4 regions of the Virgibacillus kekensis genome follow, and region 4 is predicted to be linked to each of the others. Evidence: riboswitches for the same ligand, from Rfam matches in the RefSeq annotation. Region 4 holds a riboswitch; each other region holds the start of a gene.
The links. Region 4 has a riboswitch for S-adenosylmethionine ahead of metK (methionine adenosyltransferase). Riboswitches for the same ligand answer to the same signal wherever they lie in the genome.
Positions count from the first base shown of each region.

Region 1: it holds a riboswitch for S-adenosylmethionine, as region 4 does, so the genes downstream of both, ACFO3D_RS18845 (carboxymuconolactone decarboxylase family protein) here and metK (methionine adenosyltransferase) in region 4, are expected to answer to the same signal.
Region 2: it holds a riboswitch for S-adenosylmethionine, as region 4 does, so the genes downstream of both, ACFO3D_RS01450 (LLM class flavin-dependent oxidoreductase) here and metK (methionine adenosyltransferase) in region 4, are expected to answer to the same signal.
Region 3: it holds a riboswitch for S-adenosylmethionine, as region 4 does, so the genes downstream of both, ACFO3D_RS12745 (5-methyltetrahydropteroyltriglutamate--homocysteine S-methyltransferase) here and metK (methionine adenosyltransferase) in region 4, are expected to answer to the same signal.

Region 1 covers NZ_JBHSFU010000015.1:205,978-209,575, forward strand. Annotated here, with positions in the region: gene ACFO3D_RS18835 (MotA/TolQ/ExbB proton channel family protein) at 1-201, shown strand, start outside; gene ACFO3D_RS18840 (OmpA family protein) at 191-883, shown strand; SAM riboswitch class I at 1,077-1,181, shown strand; gene ACFO3D_RS18845 (carboxymuconolactone decarboxylase family protein) at 1,331-1,996, shown strand; gene ACFO3D_RS18850 (LLM class flavin-dependent oxidoreductase) at 2,044-3,414, shown strand.
Region 2 covers NZ_JBHSFU010000003.1:17,138-20,735, reverse strand. Annotated here, with positions in the region: gene ACFO3D_RS01455 (ATP-grasp domain-containing protein) at 1-945, opposite strand, end outside; gene ACFO3D_RS01450 (LLM class flavin-dependent oxidoreductase) at 962-2,014, opposite strand; SAM riboswitch class I at 2,101-2,208, opposite strand; gene dacB (D-alanyl-D-alanine carboxypeptidase/D-alanyl-D-alanine endopeptidase) at 2,284-3,598, opposite strand, start outside.
Region 3 covers NZ_JBHSFU010000007.1:80,718-84,315, reverse strand. Annotated here, with positions in the region: gene ACFO3D_RS12755 (short chain dehydrogenase) at 13-612, opposite strand; gene ACFO3D_RS12750 (3'-5' exonuclease) at 653-1,267, opposite strand; SAM riboswitch class I at 1,404-1,508, shown strand; gene ACFO3D_RS12745 (5-methyltetrahydropteroyltriglutamate--homocysteine S-methyltransferase) at 1,638-2,744, shown strand; gene ACFO3D_RS12740 (GNAT family N-acetyltransferase) at 3,323-3,598, opposite strand, start outside.
Region 4 covers NZ_JBHSFU010000005.1:13,645-17,242, forward strand. Annotated here, with positions in the region: gene asnB (asparagine synthase (glutamine-hydrolyzing)) at 1-171, opposite strand, end outside; gene metK (methionine adenosyltransferase) at 337-1,533, opposite strand; SAM riboswitch class I at 1,717-1,823, opposite strand; gene pckA (phosphoenolpyruvate carboxykinase (ATP)) at 2,040-3,598, shown strand, end outside.

The DNA.
Region 1 (3,598 bases), on a different contig from region 4:
GAGCGGACAAATCAAGGACTCAAGAACGAATTCCAGGAAATTCGACGGCTATCCAATGAGTTTCAGCAAAATAATTCTCGCTTTATTCAGCAGACACTTCAGGAACTTAACAGGGAAATACAAGGGCTGAACCGGCAATTAGGTAAGTTTGGCCGCCCGGTGGAAAATAATAATGTAAGGCTGAGACAGAATGACTACTAAATACCAGCGGCTTTTCAAAAGGGAACAGGACGAAGGACATTTCTGGCCATCGTTTACCGATCTGCTGACCATTATTTTGTTATGTTTTATTCTAATTTTCATTGCGATGATGATTATCAAGTCGCTGCAAATTGAAGAAATGAAAAAGACCATTGATCAAATCATGGGTGTAAGGGCAAAGCTTGTAAATGAGCTGCAGGCGGAGTTCAGTGATTCATCCCTGGGCATTGAAGTGGATGAAAAAACTGGTGCTATCATCTTTAATACAGAAATACTGTTTGCTTATGATAAATCTGAACTGAAGCCGGAGTCCTATCAGTTTTTGAATGAATTTGTCCCTAAGTATTTGGACATTTTGCTGCAGAACGGATTTGAAGACTACGTAGCTGAAATCATTATCGAAGGCCACACCGACCGTGATGGAAGCTATTTATATAACTTACAGCTTGCACAGGAGCGGGCGTACAGCGTCGCAGAATATATTTTAAGCGATGATTTTCCGTATAAAAATATTCAAAAGCACCTGCAGGAGAAACTAACGGTTAACAGCAAGTCTTTCACCGACTTTCGCAACAATGAGTCCGGTGAATACAGCGCAGCTGCTTCACGTAGAGTGGAATTTAAATTTAGGCTTAAGGATGAAGAGATCCTGGAAAAGACAAGGGAAATTTTGGCGAAATAGAAGAAAGGATTAAGGTGGTTAGTAACAGCTGGTTCTTTTTTCCGTATGCAAAGTTGTTTACTATTACGAGCAAGGAATCATTCACACGTTTGTATCCACCTTTTTACCTGGTTTGAAAAAAAATCACTTTTCTTACTTGACAGCTTTTTCTGTGTTCGATACTATTATGTACAATTATAAAAATTGAATAGTACTCTTATCCAGAGTCGGGGGAGGAAACTGGTCCTGTGATCCCGCAGCAACCTGTCATTATAACAAGGTGCTAATTCCAGCAAGCATTGCGCTTGAAAGATGAGATGGAGCTTTTTTTAAATTGACCTCTTCCTCATCGGGAGAGGTTTTTTAGTTTTTAAGGGGGGAGGTTGGAATACAGGAAAGCGTAATGTTTTAAACCAAGTAAAGTAATAAGTTTAGTACGTATTTAAATTTATTTAGGGAGAGATGAAAATGACAGTTACAAAAAACGATAGTCTGTACAAAAAATCTTATTTTAGCAGAATCACAGAATTGAAGAATTATGCGCCGGAGACATTCCAAGCTTTTTTCAACTTTAATGATCAGGCATTAGCCGATGGGAAGCTATCCGTTAAACTCAAGGAATTAATCGCCGTTGCGGTCGCCCATATCACTGGGTGCCCCTATTGCATCGAATTGCACGTAGGAAATGTGAAAAAGAACGATGCCTCGAAAGAAGAAGTGTCAGAAGCAATCTTTGTAGCGACCGCATTGAAAGCAGGCTCATCGTTCGCTCACGGAGTAAATGCCCTGAACGCATTTGACGGGGAAGGTGATGACGAGCTCTATAAAGCTTCCTACTTCAACCGGATTAAGGAGTTTTCTGGACTGAATGGTGATGCTTTCACAGCTTTTCTGGATTTTGACAAGAAGGCAGTTAAAGCCGGGAAGCTTACGGTAAAAGAAAAGGAATTAATTGCTGTGGCGTCTGCACATACAACAGGGTGTCCCTATTGCATTGACCTGCATACCAAGAATGCCAAGAAAGAAGGAGCAAGCCTGGAGGAAATCTCTGAAGCTATCTTTGTCGCAGTAGCTCTAAAAGCAGGATCGGCTATCGCGCACAGTGTCAACGCATTAAACGCTTACGATGACTAAGATAGCATTCTTGTAAAAAAAACACCTAAAAAAAGGAGACCTGCTGTATGGCTAAACAGATTCATTTAAACGGATTTATCCAGAATTCACCATCACCGCATTCAACTGGTTTATGGAAGCATGAGAAAGATGAAGGGGTTAACCATAATAGTCTTTCCTATTGGATTGACGCTGCTCAAACGCTGGAACGTGGTAAGTTTGATGCGCTTTTTATCGCTGATGTGCTTGGCACGTATAGCGTTTATGAAAACAGTCACCGTGCCGCAGCAAAAGGGGCTGTGCAGCTACCAGCCCATGACCCGCTGATACCGATATCCGCGATGGCTGCTGCCACGGAAAGCCTTGGGTTTGCACCAACCATTTCTGCTACATATGCCCAGCCCTATGCTTTAGCACGGCAGTTGTCGACGCTAGATCATTTAACTGGCGGAAGGGTCGCCTGGAATGTGGTGACATCATACCTGGAGAGCGAAGCAGTGAACCTGGGACTTTCCGGCCGTATGCCAAAAGAACTTAGATATGATCGCGCGGATGAATTTCTTGAAGTAGTTTATAAGTTGTGGGAGAACAGCTGGGATGATGAGGCTGTGGTTTATGACAAAGAAAACGATACATTCGCTGACCCGGAAAAAGTTCATTTGATTAACCATGAAGGGGAATTCTTTAACGTACCGGGACCGCATCTTGTGGAGCCTTCTCCTCAGCGGACACCAGTTTTGTTCCAGGCAGGGGCATCTCCAAAAGGAAGAGATTTTGCGGCCAAGCATGCTGAAGCTGTTTTCACAAAAAATCATTCACTGGATGCACTGAAGCAATATACAGCCGATATTCGTGAACGTACTAGACTACAGGGTAGAAACCCGGAAGATGTACTTATCTTTCCTATGATACTACCGATTATCGGATCAACGGAGGAAGAAGCATACGCAAAATATCAAGATTTAACCAGTCAGGTCAGCTATGAAGGTACAGCCGCACTTTTATCTGGCCATACTGGCATAGACTTCTCCCGATATGATCCGGATCAGTATATCGAGGACATGGAAACTGATGCTGTCCAAGGAAACCTGGATATGTATGCAAAGGACCCCAATAAAAAATGGACATTGCGTGAAGCGGTTAAAAATCATGGCCTTGGTAATGGAACCGTGAAGTTTATCGGTACCCCGGAACAAATCGCAGATAAAATCGAGGAATGGGCGAGAGAAGGCGATGTCGATGGTTTCAATATCGCGCAGACACATTCGCCAGGTACATTCCGTGAATTTGTGGATTACGTTGTCCCTGAACTCCAGAAGCGAGGAATCTATCGAAAAGAATATGAGGGTAGGACATTAAGGGAGAACATGTTTGGAAAAGGGAACGTCAGATTGCCGGATAATCATCCCGCGAAAAAGCTTGGAACTGTTAGCACCTGATTGTTGTTTTAGGACTGCGTATCGGATTATTCTAACGCAAGGGATTAGGAAATCGCGGAATAAGGTCCCGGCAGTCCAACTAAGTGGAACCTCATTCCGTTAATGGGGTGTAAAGGTGTCCAAAAAGAGGCCAAGTGGATCGTGGTTCCGCTATATGAACAATATCCACTGAAATTGACGATGA
Region 2 (3,598 bases), on a different contig from region 4:
CACGATTTCTCTTAAATTATTTAGTTCTCTACCGAGGTATTTCGCAACCTCCAGCATTCCATATTTTCCGCTAGCCGCCTCTGCATCACTGTTGTAATTGGTGTTCGTATTTATATCGTACGTATAAATCTCACCATTTTCATCCTGAATAAATTCAATACCTGCTATTTGTATATCGTTTGCTTCCAATACCTTTTCATATCTTTTAAGAATTGGATGATCAAAGCCTTCCCTGATCTGAAATTTCGCATTTTCGGATTCCTCTTCTCCCGCCGGACAATATAAGTCGTCAATTGAGCAAGCATCCGCAGGACATAATTCAAAACCCTCGGATGTGTCGACGCGTACTGCGTATACAAATTTGCCACCGACAAATTCGCAGCGGGTTATAAACGATTCTGGTGATTCAATATATTCCTGAATCAGCGTTACACCATCAACCGGCTCCTCAAACGTGTCACCTTCCACATATTCCCTAAGAGCATCAACTGTCTGGAAAAGCTGTACTCCAAGTCCCTTACCAGCTCGATTATGTTTGGTAATGAACTTTCTGCCACTGAATTCATCAGCAGCTTTTAACAAATCGTTTTTGCCGACCGCAGCAACCGTTTTTGGTGTTTTGACCCCGAATTTTTCGAGTTCCAAATACTGACGCACTTTACTTAATTCCAACTGAAGTGCACCACTGCCGTTTATAACAACTCGATTATGAAATTCCAACCATGCAAGTACCGCATTTGCTAACTCTGCCGAATACCGGTTTCCGCGTGTGTGGGATGACGCGCTCATCCGGTTATAGAAAATTCCCTCTGGAGGTTCTGCAGAAAGATCAACTTTCCCGTTTGTCAGAAGCCAGTCCTCATACGGAAGATCCAATTCTTCCAATCTATTAAAAAGATGCTCGGTCCACTCATTGTTTTCATGCAACACATATATTTTGCTCATATTATCATTTCCCTTCTTAGGAGTTAGTCAGTTCAGTTCGCAGCTCTTCAACCTTGGGCATAACCTGTTTGGCGAAACGTTCAAGTTCTTCCAGTTGTGGCGAACATTGCAATAACAACAGATCAACACCTGCTTGTTCATATTCTATTACTTTTTTGGCTATCTGTTCGGGAGTACCTACAAGATTGGGCCTGAGTCCCCTGTTGGATACAGAATAATCCTGTAGCTGAATCTGCTGTTCAAGCTGGGATTTGGAGGTGAAATCCTTAAAACCGGCATATCCACTTGTTTCCTTCACCGTAGTTATCCGTTCCAGCTCTTCCAGTGCCTCTTCCTCGGTATCTCTGCAGATAACATAGGCAGCCATTCCAAATGACTTGAGCGGCTCATCGGTAACCAGTTTTCTCCTTTTTTTCATATCTGAAATTTTATCCCGGACCTCGTTGACTGTTCCACCATGCATCACATACGCATCACACAGTGAGGTAATAACCCGCTTACCTTTTTCACTTTCCCCACCAGCATATAATACAGGGTTTGGACGTTGTACTGGTTTTGGCGCAAGCTGGGTATTTTCAATATCGTAGAACTTACCTTTGTAGGAGAATTTCTCTTCATTCCAGAGTCCCTTCAATATCTCCAAAAATTCGGTTGTCCGGTCATAACGTTCATCATGCTCTGTAAAGTCTCCACCATATTGCTTTGCCTCACCGGCCCACCAGCCTGACACAACATTAAGCGTAAATCGTCCGTTGCTTATATGGTCAATATTGGATGCCATTTTGGCGGTAACTGCAGGGTTATGGAAATTTGGCCGAACTGCCGTCATGATTTCAATTTTCTCAGTTACAGCTGCGAGGGCCGCTGCTGTAGACCATGCCTCCAGCGAGTCAGCATCCGTTCCTTTAATATCGTTTAAAAACAATTCTGCTATCAGGGTAGTATCATATCCCCATTTTTCGGCAGATTGGATCACTTCTTTTGCGTAATCATACGTTGGCGGCATTCCCTCATTCTCAACATTCCGTAACCATCCCCCGAAAATTGGCAGCCAGAATCCATATTTCATACGATTTCTTCCTCTCTCTGTAATAATAAATAAAAAAACCCTCTTCCTGAAAAAGAAAAGAGTTTTATACATCAAAATTTCTCTCTTCCTTATCTTTCAGGCACAATGCCTGCTGGAATTGGCACAGTATTCCTGGAAGGAACCTGTTGCCGAGGTTTCAAAGGGCCATCTCCCTCCACCTCTCTGGATAAGAACAGAAATAAACTATTCAGTTATTTAAAGTAATAATAGAGTAAAAAGTGGTAATTGTCAATCAAGCCTCACTTGGACTATTTCATTACCTGTTCATATGATTGAGCAATAATTTTCACTAGCTGATCCTCAATGGCTGGGCCATCGTCTTCATCAAGCAGATTATTCAGCATGATGGAAAAAATGACACGTTCCCCGTTTTCCGCTTTAACATATCCGGATAATGTACTTACACCGTAAATAGTTCCTGTTTTCGCATATACTTCCATCCCTTCCATACGGTGCCTTAATGTTCCTCCCACAAACCTGTCTTCCTTGCCTGCGATAGGTAAGGAGTTTTTATATGTTTCAAACCATTTTTCATTCTGAACTTTAAAAAGAAGATTGGAAATCTCGTTTGGCGGGAGAAGATTTATGTGAGATATCCCCGAACCATCTCTAATCATCAGAGTATCTGTATTCATGCCAAGTTTCTTCAACTGCTTTTCAACTACCTCGAGACCTTTTTCCCAGCTGCCCTCCCCATGGACAACCTTTCCCATTTCCTTGACCAGCACTTCAGCATGTGTGTTATTACTGAGTTTCATGAAGGGGATCATCAACTCCGATAATGGCATAGATTCATGGGTGAAAAGAACTTCTGATTTCTCAGGTGCAGTACCGGTTCTTACCTGACCTGTCCATGTTATTCCCTGCTCCTTTAATGCCTCGTCGAACAAATTCATTACATATCCGGTCGGTTCCCAGACAGCCATCCACTCTTTCACATGCGAAGCACCCGCTGGAATTGTTCCTTCAATTAGTATGGTATTTGTTCCATGCAGACGCCGCAGTTCTAAATCCTCCTCTGAACCTCCTGCAACAGTCTGCGCCTTATTTTTGATTTCAATATAATCTGTCTCAGGAGATATAGTTACAGTAGGCTCTTCTCCCTTTTCGGATGGTTTGACCTCTACAATAACCGTACCAGCATCATAATCCTTATTCGGTGAAACAGTAAGCGCCGATATTTGAGCACCGTAATACCAATGTTCGTCACTCCATATTAAATCGGGTGATAGTCGGATATCATCATACCAGGTATCGTCCCCAACAATATCTCCTTCAATTTTTGTGATTCCTTTTTCCTTAATTTTTGCGGCAAAATTTTCGAGGTCGGCGGGTAAAAGTGTTGGATCTCCTTTGCCTTTTATGTATAAGTCACCCTTTAGGTCGCCATTTTTCACTTTTCCATTTACAAGTATTTCAGTGGGAAATATATATTCCTCTCCAAGCGTTTCCAGAGCTGCCGCTGCAGTGAGAAGTTTCATATTTGATGCGGGACTTAACCGTACATCCCCTATATTTTCATAAAGTAACTTTCCATTATCCGCTGAACGGATACTGACTCCT
Region 3 (3,598 bases), on a different contig from region 4:
ATTCCGTTCCTCCTAGTACACTTCGTAATTGTTTCCGGTTTGCTTACCATTTACACTCTTCACAAATGCACGGGCAACACGGCTTGCCGGGACAGGTTCAAATCCTGCAAAAAAATCACCAAGCCGATCCCATGATTCCTGCACGATATTCGGGCTCACACTGTTGATACGAATCCCCCGCGGCATTTCGATCGAGGCTGCTTTAACAAAAGCTTTCACCCCACCATTAGCCATTGCAGCAGACGCACCCATCGGTATCGGATCATCCATCATTACCCCGGTAGTCAGCGTAAAACTGCCGTTGTCATTAACATGTTCCATGCCAAGCAGTACCAGATTAATCTGTCCTTTTAGTTTACTTTGAATTCCTTTTTCGTTAACTTCAGGTGTCAGCTCGGAAACAGCAGAAAAATTGGCTTTTCCCGAAGCATTGATGACTGCATCCACTTTGCCGATTTCTGCATACATTTCCCGTATGCTGTCAGGCGACGTAATATCCACTGACACATCAGCACCATTACGCCCTGCCTGGATAATTTCATTGTCACCTTCTAGTGCACTGACAATCTCTTTACCTATCGTTCCAGACGCGCCTACAACAAGTATTTTCATTTGACATCAACTCCTTCACATTTTAAAAACCTTCTCCGCTTTATCTGAAATAAAGCTTCCTGCTCTGCCTGGTCCGCTTAACTTTTGGCGGCACATAACCACGGTCATATACCCTACCCTTTGACATACGACACTTCTTTAAAAATATATCCATATCACCTGTATCGTATGTCTCAAATGCTTTTAATAATATTTTAGCCGCCACCCGCGCATCCTCAAGTGCGTGGTGGTGCTCAAAGGGAATCCCATGATGATTTGCAACGGTATTAAGTTTATGGTTCATCAGGTCCGGCCATACCTGCTTTGAAATATTAACCGTGCAAAGGTACTCCATTTCTGGATAGGAAATGTTGAAATAATCCAATGTATTCCGAATCACACTCATATCAAAACTTGCATTATGTGCGACAACTATTTTACGGGATAAGTAGTCTTTAAGTTTCGGCCAGATTTCCGGGAATGTTGGTGCATCCTCCACGTCTTCTTCACGAATACCGTGAATCCGTGTATTAAATGAGCTAAAATGCATCATGGGATTTATCAGGCTGTAAAATTCATCTATAATACCTGTCTGGTCAGCAACAACAACACCGACTGCACAGGGACTGTGACGCTTTTCGTTGGCTGTTTCAAAATCTATCGAAACAAAATACATGCCAGACCTCCTTCATAGCTTTATAGGATAATTTTAACACACCTGCTGAAGGCACCTTACAAAAAAGTTTCAAAATTGTATTGACTTTCATAATACGTCCGTGTATTGTATTCATTAACCAAAAAATTGAATAACTTTCTTATCCAGAGAGGTGGAGGGACTGGCCCTGCGAAACCTCAGCAACAGATTTTTTAATACTGTGCTAATTCCAGAAGCTTAACATTAAGCTTGAAGATAAGAAGAGCGACAATTACGGAACCTACTGCCCTCTTCTTTTTTCAGAAGAGGGCTTTTTATTTTTTATCAGGCTTATTGTCAGAGCTTCCATCTTCGGAATTACACAAAAAACTAATAGAAAGAGGGAATTTTCATGTCAGTTACATTAACCAAAGCACCATTCAGAGCCGATCATGTGGGGAGCCTGCTGCGACCTGACCGGTTGCACAAAGCACGCAAACAATTTAAAGATGGAAGCATCAGTGCCGCAGCTCTTCGGGAAGTTGAAAATGAAGAAATAAAGCGTGTTGTCGACAAACAAATTGAACTAGGCCTTAGAGTAGTTAGTGATGGAGAATTTCGTCGTACATGGTTCCACCTTGATTTTCTCGAGCATTTGAATGGAATAGATGGTTATATTCCAGACCACGGCTATAAATTCATCGGCACGGAGACAGAAAAGTATGACGTACGGAATACCGGCAAAGTTTCCTTTAATCCCAATCATCCTCATATACAGGATTTTGTGGACCTGAACAAAATCGTCGACGGCCGCGCAATCGCCAAACAGACTATTCCAAGTCCAAACCAGCTGTTTAACTCCGGCATTCATAACAGCGATGTTTATCCGGATATTGAAGACTATGCGAATGATATCATCAAAGCTTATCAGGATGCCATCCAGGCATTTTATGATGCAGGTGTTCGTTACCTTCAGCTCGATGATGTTTATATTGCGGGACTGTCAGCGCCTGAAATTCCATTCAACGAAGGAAAATATTCACGCGAACAACTTATTGACTTGGCGCTTCGCGTCGTAAACGGTTCACTTGAAAACAAACCAGAAGACCTGATCGTTACTACCCATTTATGCCGTGGGAATTATCAGTCTACATGGGCTTTCGAGGGCAGCTATGCAATTATTGCACCAACATTGCTCGCAAATGAAAATGTCGACGGATTTTTCCTTGAATACGATGATGAGCGTTCCGGAAGTTTTAAGCCACTTAAACATATTCCAAATGACGGACCACAAGTCGTACTTGGATTGGTTACTTCCAAGAATGGTGAACTAGAAGATAAGGAAGCAATTAAAACCCGGATCAGGGAAGCATCTCAGTTTGTCCCGCTGGAGCAATTATGTTTAAGTCCGCAGTGTGGTTTTGCATCCACCCATCACGGAAACAAATTGACCGAGGAGGAACAGTGGAATAAATTGAAATTCGTAGTTGACCTGGCAAATGAAGTCTGGGAGAAATAAGGATTAATAAAAGCCTGCAGCGAGGAGTTCTCACTGCAGGCTATTTTCAAACCATTTATTTACTATGCTGGCAGTTCTTCGCCGGGCTTTTTTCAGTATATTTAAAGAGGTACACTAAGAGACTGACAGAAAACAGTAACTCTACCATCATGGTAAGCAAACTAGGCGTAAGCTGCATATTTTCTCCCAACATTAATATTGGCTCATTCGAATTAAAATTGAATAAAAGATGACCAAAACAATACATGCCTGTAATCCAGACAATAGTAGTTAACATATTTTTCATCGGTCTTCTCCCTCACTTTCGTTACGTTGATTTAATCCTACATCATATTAACAAATTTCCACAGGAATTGGGAGCCTTTTATTGTATTTTTTTATAAAAATTTTTGCGGGAAATTTTACACCTAATCAGATTTAGTTAAACCATTGGTGTGACGGGCTATATCGTCCACTGATAATTCACCTGAAAGGATAGTATATGCCCTGTTTCCAAATCCACATGCACTATTTTACTTTAGGACATTTCGTCTGCCGATAACACCTTCGTTTTCGTTTTTTTCTGATTAGAACAAGACTTAGTCTGCCCAGTCAGCAGCGTCCAGTGACCAATACAGCATATCTCCATCAAAACAAGTTCGTTGCATTCCTGTTTTCTCAAGGACTCGAATAGAAGCAAAGTTATCATTCAAGCATTCTGCTGTAATCTGTTTCACCGCCCCCGTTTCAAAAGCCCAGTAGATTATTCCTGCAACCGCCTCAGTGGCATAACCTTTGCCCTGATGCATTGGTGAAACACCATAACCGATTTCTACATTCCCCTTTAGATCAGGACTTCCTTTAAAGCCGATGTC
Region 4 (3,598 bases):
GTCAATTATACTTAAACGTCTGAAACCGAATGATACATAATCATCGTGGTAATATCCTTCATCATCCGGCCCTCTATGATCAATAATATTATTCTGTTTCTTGAATGAAGTCAGCTGCTCATCGGTTGGCGCAACTGGATTATTTCGAAACATACCAATAAAACCGCACATTGCATTTGCCTCGCTTTCCAATCATGTTGAATCCTTCAAATTATACCATAAAAGCCCCTGTAGAGATATAAACGAAAATCCTATTTTGGATGTAGATTGTGAATGCTTATTACATACTTAAAACAAAAAGAGGGTATTGAACAAACCAATACCCCCGTTGTGACTTTATTTTACCAATGCCTGCAATTCTTCCACTTTGTCTGTTTTTTCCCACGGAAACAGGATATCTGTTCTTCCGAAATGACCATAAGCTGCGGTATTCCGGAAAATCGGCCGCTGCAGGTCTAGCATACGGATAATGCCTGCTGGTCGCAGGTCAAATAGCTTGCGTACAGCATTAACAAGTGTGTCTTCACTTACAGTTCCGGTTCCAAATGTATTAATTGCGATCGATACGGGTTCAGCGACGCCTATTGCATATGCCAACTGTACTTCACAGGTCTTTGCGAGTTTTGCTGCCACAATATTCTTGGCAACATAACGGGCTGCATATGCTGCGGACCGGTCAACTTTTGTGGAGTCCTTTCCACTGAACGCTCCCCCGCCGTGCCGTGCATATCCGCCATAGGTGTCGACAATGATTTTGCGGCCGGTAAGCCCAGCATCACCCTGAGGACCGCCAATAACAAACCTGCCTGTAGGATTAATAAAATACTTGGTAGTCTCGTCAAGCAATTCAGCAGGGACTACCGGACGGATTACATGTTCAACCAAATCTTTCTCAATCTGTTCAGTCTTAATATCCTGGTGATGTTGTGTAGATATAACGATTGTATCCACTTTAACCGGATTATCATTTTCATCGTATTCAATGGTGACCTGGGTTTTACCGTCAGGCCGAAGATAATCAAGAATTTTCTCCTTACGCGCGTCGGAAAGCCGTTTAGACAGTTTATGTGCAAGTGCTATCGGCAAAGGCATCAGTTCCTCAGTTTCATCACAGGCAAAACCGAACATCAACCCCTGGTCACCAGCACCGATTGCAGCTATCTCTTCATCACTCATTTTCCCCTGTCTGGCTTCTAGTGCTGTGTTTACACCACCAGCTATATCTGCCGATTGTTCGTCAATGGCAGTCAGTACTGCACATGTATCGGCATCGAACCCGTATTTAGCTCTGGTGTAGCCAATATCCTTAATTGTCTGGCGAACAATAGCCGGAATATCTACATATGTAGTAGTAGAGATTTCGCCGGATACAAGCACAAGTCCCGTGGTTACGGTTGTTTCACATGCAACGCGGGCATTCGGGTCCTTTTTCAAAATTTCATCAAGAATCGCATCTGAAATCTGGTCACATATTTTATCGGGGTGCCCCTCTGTTACAGATTCAGATGTAAATAGACGACGATTTGCAGCCATAAGGCTAAATCCTCCCTTAATATATGTTACGGAACTCTATTTTTTCAGTATATGCATGTGTGTCGATCAGGTTAATGTGTGGGACTTGCTAAAGTTGTTTACAACCCTAATAATAAGGGTACCACACAACAAAATTAAAAAAACCTTTCCTGCATCTAGGAGGAAAGGAAATTGGGCCTTTCGCTCTTATTGTTCAAGGGATCAACCTTGCAACAGATTAGCACCTTTTCATCGAAATGACGGTTGCCGGGCTTCATAGGGCCTGTCCCTCCACCAACTCTGAATAAGAGAGTGTCCGCTCGTCAATTATCGTAACGAATAAGCCTTGCAGTGTCAACTATTTACCGGACCGTTACACTATTGCAAACAAAATTACATATAAATAATACTATTATTAGTATGGACTAATATCACTAATGTGTTATACTAATAATCAGATTCAGTGAACAGACTTGGAATGCTGTTGCTTCCATACAAAATCCATCTCGAAAAGGTAGGTATCTTATATGAATACGGTGGAGAAATCCAAATTACTTAAGGAATTGCTGGACCAAGGCAATTTACACAAAAACCTGGTTGTCCCACAGCTTGTTGAGAAAATTTTATCCCGTGAAGAAGGAATTCTGACCGCCACTGGTGCAGTCCGTGCTACTACCGGGAAATATACCGGGCGCTCCCCGAAAGATAAATTTATTGTACGTGATGAAACATCTGAGGAGCTTGTTGACTGGGGAACAGTAAACCAGGCAATAGATGAAGCTAAGTTTGAAAACTTATATGAAAAAGTTGTTGCTTATTTAAAAGATAAGAACGAACTCTTTCATTTTAAAGGATATGCAGGAGCAGATCCAAAGTACCGCCTGCCAATTCAGGTAATTAATGAATACGCATGGCATAATCTTTTTGCCCGTCAGTTATTCATCACTGCGGATGATGAGGAATTTACCGACCGTGAATCTGAGTTCACCATCATTTCTGCCCCTACATACAGGGCAGATCCAGAAATCGACGGTACAAACTCCGAAACGTTCATTTTGGTTTCATTCAAAAAAAGAATCATCCTGATCGGCGGTACTGAATATGCCGGCGAGATTAAAAAATCAATCTTCTCTGTCATGAACTACTTGCTGCCACAACGCGACATCCTGTCCATGCACTGTTCAGCAAACGTTGGCCAGGAAGGCGATGTAGCACTATTTTTCGGTCTATCAGGGACAGGAAAAACTACGCTTTCTGCGGATCCGTACCGTCGGCTGATCGGTGATGACGAGCATGGCTGGAGCCCGAATGGGGTTTTCAATATTGAAGGCGGCTGTTATGCAAAATGTGTTAATCTTTCACAGGAAAAAGAACCGCAGATTTTTGACGCAATCCGTTTCGGTTCGGTTCTCGAGAACGTAATTATTGAAGATGAGTCAAGACTCCCTAACTATGATGACACATCACTGACAGAGAACACCCGTGCAGCATACCCGCTCGAAAATGTGGATAATATTATTTCTCCAAGTGTCGCGGGACACCCGAATACAATTATCTTCCTGACTGCAGATGCATCAGGCACATTACCGCCGATCAGTAAACTAACCAAAGAGCAGGCAATGTACCATTTCTTAAGCGGTTATACCAGCAAGCTGGCCGGAACAGAGCGTGGGGTAACCGAACCGCAGGCGACATTCTCTGCCTGCTTTGGCTCACCATTCCTACCGCTTGCGCCGTCTACCTACGCTAAAATGCTAGGTGAGAAAATTGATCAGTACAACACGAATGTTTTTCTCGTGAACACTGGGTGGACTGGTGGCAAATACGGTGTTGGTAAGCGAATGAAACTTTCCTATACACGCGCAATGGTGCACGCTGCCCTGGAAGGTGAACTCAATTCCGTTGAAACAGTTACCGATGATATTTTCGGTCTGGAAATACCAATGCATGTACCAGGCGTTCCAGCCGAGGTACTAGTACCTAGAAATGCATGGGACGATCAATCAGCCTATGAAGAAGAAGCAAAATCACTGGCAATAAAGTTCCACGAGAACTTCAAGAACTTCGACAAGGCAAGTGATGATAT